DNA from 2 places in the Lysinibacillus sp. FN11 genome. Region 2 is predicted to be linked to the other one. Evidence: a T-box and tRNA genes for the amino acid it is inferred to sense, from the RefSeq annotation. Region 2 holds a T-box; the other holds one or more tRNA genes.
What was found. The T-box of region 2 lies ahead of trpS (tryptophan--tRNA ligase). A T-box ahead of a tRNA ligase gene usually reads a tRNA of that ligase, here a tRNA-Trp.
Positions count from the first base shown of each region.

Region 1: it encodes a tRNA-Trp, which carries the amino acid that the T-box ahead of trpS (tryptophan--tRNA ligase) is inferred to sense. The anticodon was not compared.

Region 1 is NZ_CP102383.1:4,580,678-4,582,846, reverse strand. Features, by position in the region: tRNA gene NP781_RS23990 (tRNA-Glu) at 160-231, opposite strand; tRNA gene NP781_RS23985 (tRNA-Asn) at 233-309, opposite strand; tRNA gene NP781_RS23980 (tRNA-Ile) at 317-390, opposite strand; tRNA gene NP781_RS23975 (tRNA-Gly) at 395-468, opposite strand; tRNA gene NP781_RS23970 (tRNA-Phe) at 474-549, opposite strand; tRNA gene NP781_RS23965 (tRNA-Ser) at 556-648, opposite strand; tRNA gene NP781_RS23960 (tRNA-Ala) at 662-737, opposite strand; tRNA gene NP781_RS23955 (tRNA-Pro) at 753-829, opposite strand; tRNA gene NP781_RS23950 (tRNA-Arg) at 845-921, opposite strand; tRNA gene NP781_RS23945 (tRNA-Lys) at 940-1,012, opposite strand; tRNA gene NP781_RS23940 (tRNA-Gln) at 1,026-1,100, opposite strand; tRNA gene NP781_RS23935 (tRNA-His) at 1,110-1,185, opposite strand; tRNA gene NP781_RS23930 (tRNA-Trp) at 1,234-1,307, opposite strand; tRNA gene NP781_RS23925 (tRNA-Tyr) at 1,312-1,395, opposite strand; tRNA gene NP781_RS23920 (tRNA-Thr) at 1,403-1,478, opposite strand; tRNA gene NP781_RS23915 (tRNA-Asp) at 1,487-1,562, opposite strand; tRNA gene NP781_RS23910 (tRNA-Val) at 1,567-1,642, opposite strand; rRNA gene rrf (5S ribosomal RNA) at 1,654-1,769, opposite strand; rRNA gene NP781_RS23900 (23S ribosomal RNA) at 1,837-2,169, opposite strand, start outside.
Region 2 is NZ_CP102383.1:195,132-197,300, reverse strand. Features, by position in the region: gene spxA (transcriptional regulator SpxA) at 1-299, opposite strand, end outside; T-box leader at 790-1,011, shown strand; gene trpS (tryptophan--tRNA ligase) at 1,127-2,116, shown strand; gene NP781_RS00845 (YuzI family membrane protein) at 2,119-2,169, opposite strand, start outside.

The DNA.
Region 1 (2,169 bases), 520 kb from region 2:
GTGGCTCATCGGACGCCCTCTGGAAAGGAAACTGGCGGAACGGAAATCAACCTCTTACCTTGCTAATAGGTGTCTTTTTCTGCTAGTGATCTTTTCTCAACAACATGAAAAAGGAGAATAGAAAAAAGCATGTAACACACATCTGTGCTACATGCTTGATGACCCGTACGGGATTCGAACCCGTGTTACCGCCGTGAAAGGGCGGTGTCTTAACCACTTGACCAACGGGCCGTGGCTCCGAAGGCAGGACTCGAACCTGCGACAACCTGATTAACAGTCAGGTGCTACTACCAACTGAGCTACTTCGGAATAATGATGGGCCTAAATGGACTCGAACCATCGACCTCACGCTTATCAGGCGTGCGCTCTAACCAGCTGAGCTATAGGCCCATTTTGGAGCGGGTGATGAGAATCGAACTCACGACATCAGCTTGGAAGGCTGAGGTTTTACCATTAAACTACACCCGCAATAATGGTGGGTCAGGACGGAATCGAACCGCCGACACTTAGAGCTTCAATCTAATGCTCTACCAACTGAGCTACTGACCCGAAAAATGGAGGAGGTAGAGGGATTCGAACCCCCGCGCGGTGTTACCCGCCTGTCGGTTTTCAAGACCGATCCCTTCAGCCAGACTTGGGTATACCTCCAAAAATATTACAATGGTGGAGCCTAGCGGGATCGAACCGCTGACCTCCTGCGTGCAAGGCAGGCGCTCTCCCAGCTGAGCTAAGGCCCCATTTATCATGAAAGATGGTCGGAATGACAGGATTCGAACCTACGACCCCTTGGTCCCAAACCAAGTGCTCTACCAAGCTGAGCTACATTCCGTAAACATGATTTTATTGGCGCGCCCGACAGGAGTCGAACCCATAACCTTCTGATCCGTAGTCAGACGCTCTATCCAATTGAGCTACGGGCGCATGCTAATTAAAAAATGATGAGCCATGAAGGACTCGAACCTTCGACCCTCTGATTAAAAGTCAGATGCTCTACCAACTGAGCTAATGGCTCATGAAATTAAAAATGGCTGGGGTACTAGGATTCGAACCTAGGCATGACGGAATCAAAATCCGTTGCCTTACCGCTTGGCTATACCCCAATTTTAAAATGGGGCGACTGATGGGAATCGAACCCACGAATGTCGGAACCACAATCCGATGCGTTAACCACTTCGCCACAATCGCCACTATATAAATTATATTAGCTGTATTATGAACGAGTACCTCAATACCTGGCAGGGGCAGTAGGAATCGAACCCACACCAAAGGTTTTGGAGACCTCTATTCTACCGTTGAACTATGCCCCTAAAATGGTGGAGGGGGACGGATTCGAACCGCCGAACCCTAAGGAGCGGATTTACAGTCCGCCGCGTTTAGCCACTTCGCTACCCCTCCAAGGGAATGGTGCCGGCGATAGGAGTCGAACCCACGACCTACTGATTACAAGTCAGTTGCTCTACCAACTGAGCTACACCGGCAATAATAATGGCGGTCCCGACCGGGATCGAACCGGCGATCTCCTGCGTGACAGGCAGGCATGTTAACCGCTACACCACGGGACCAAAATGGTGGAGGATGACGGGCTCGAACCGCCGACCCCCTGCTTGTAAGGCAGGTGCTCTCCCAGCTGAGCTAATCCTCCACAAAAAATAAGCGAAGCGACGTCCTACTCTCACAGGGGGAAGCCCCCAACTACCATCGGCGCTAAAGAGCTTAACTTCCGTGTTCGGTATGGGAACGGGTGTGACCTCTTTGCCATCATCACTTCACTTATTCAGCTGAAAGACTTATTCTTTCAAAACTGGATAAACGATACATTGAATGTTTCAAACTTTTTTGGTTAAGTCCTCGATCGATTAGTATTCGTCAGCTCCATGTGTCACCACACTTCCACCTCGAACCTATCTACCTCATCGTCTTTGAGGGATCTTACTTACTTGCGTAATGGGAAATCTCATCTTGAGGGGGGCTTCATGCTTAGATGCTTTCAGCACTTATCCCGTCCACACATAGCTACCCAGCGATGCCTTTGGCAAGACAACTGGTACACCAGCGGTGTGTCCATCCCGGTCCTCTCGTACTAAGGACAGCTCCTCTCAAATTTCCTACGCCCACGACGGATAGGGACCGAACTGTCTCACGACGTTCTGAACCCAGCTCGCGTACCGC
Region 2 (2,169 bases):
CGTTTTTCATCTAAAATGATTGGTCTACGTAGTAAGCCAGGATATTCCTGAATTAATTCATATAAACGTTGTAATGGTAAGCTTTCAACGTCAACATTTAATTTTTGGAATATTTTAGAACGAGTGGAAATAATTTCATCAGTTCCGTCTTCTGTCATACGTAAAATTTTTTTTATTTCACTTATACTAAGTGGTTCAGAAAATATATTACGTTCTGTATATGGAATTTCGTGCTCCTCTAACCACGCTTTCGCTTTACGACAAGAGGTACAACTTGGTGATGTAAATAGGGTTACGATCATTCTGACACATCCTTTCATTTCAAAATCATTATCTATAAACCAGAACCAATGTGTTAAATTAGAATTAATGTAATGTAAAATACACAGTACCATTATACAGTACTCCGCTGTATTTGAATATAGTTCCAATAAAAAAAATCTGAACCTATCGCTAAATATTCTGTCTATTTATACGCTTTCAAATATAGTGTATTTTCTTCAAACTTATGTGCTACTACTACCTTTCCCATTTTTAAAGCATTTTAAACATCTAAACAGATATCTCGGTTGTTCTCATTTAAGAAAAACAATCGAGAAAATTGTCAATCTCCCGTGTACATCTAGCCAATTTTTTAATAAAAAATTATAAATTTATAACAAAATTACATAACAAAAAAAGCATATAATTTTTTCTAGGAAAAAAACACCGTCAAAAGTCTGACTTTACACAAAGGAATCTTTATAATATAATTCTTTGCAATCAAATCAATTTGAACAATTTAAATTGAGAAAAACGCTGACGAAGAGTAGTACATATGCTAATTCACGTATAGAGAGTCTGTGGTTGCTGTAAACAGATCGTGGATGCATGTGGAATGGACTTCCGAGTTAGCTTTGTGAACGCTACTTGAAGCTATTAGCAAAGCTCGTCCCTTCACGTTACGAAGCTGAGTGGCCTTTTTAGGCAAGCTGGGTGGTACCGCGGATTCAAACATCATTCGTCCCTTCATTAGAAAAAATCTAATGAGGACGCATGATGTTTTTTTGTCTTCATCACCAAGTTGAAAGGTGAAGACAACGCTGTGACAAATGTTACAGAAATTGAATTCGAGGAGGAATTTTTAATGACAACTATTTTTTCTGGCGTACAGCCTACAGGTATCGTAACATTAGGGAACTATTTAGGAGCATTCAAGCAGTTCCCAGCACTACAGGATGAAGGGAACGCCATTTATTGTATCGTTGATCAACATGCAATCACTGTTGCACAAGATCCTAAAGAATTACGAGAAAGTATTCGAAAGCTTGCTGCTACCTATATTGCTACTGGCATTGACCCTAAAAAATCGACCTTATTTATTCAATCAGAGGTGCCAGCGCATGCTCAGGCAGGATGGATGTTACAATGTGTTGCGTCTATCGGTGAGCTAGAACGTATGACACAATTCAAAGATAAATCACATGGTAAGGAAAGCGTATCTGCTGCTCTTTTAACATATCCACCGCTAATGGCCGCGGACATTCTACTTTATAACACAAATATAGTCCCTGTAGGCGATGATCAGAAGCAGCATATTGAGCTAACTCGTGACCTTGCAGAACGCTTTAACAAACGCTTTGGCGATGTTTTAACAATTCCAGAAATTCAATTACCTAAAGCAGGCGCACGCATTAAATCCTTACAAGAGCCAACAAAGAAAATGAGTAAATCAGATCCAAATACGAAAGCGACAATCCGCTTATTAGATACTGCGAAAGACATTGAGAAAAAAATTAAATCAGCTGTAACTGACTCTGACGGCATCGTTGCATTTGATGTGGAAAATAAACCAGGTGTTTCAAATTTATTGACAATCGAATCAGCTATTTCAGGGGTAGCCGTTGAAGATTTAGTCAAAAAATATGAGGGAATTGGTTATGGTGGATTCAAGCAGGGTGTAGCAACAGCAGTAATTGAACACTTAACACCTATTCAAGAAAAATTCTATCATCTTGTAGAATCATCAGAGTTAGATGTCATTCTTGATGAAGGTGCTGAAAAGGCGAATGCGATTGCTAGTGCTACATTAAAACGTATGGAAAATGCTATGGGTCTTGGTCGCGCACGTCGCTAAACTTACGGCTTGTCTGAGGATCGATCAAAGCCCAAATCAAGCACAACTGCGCA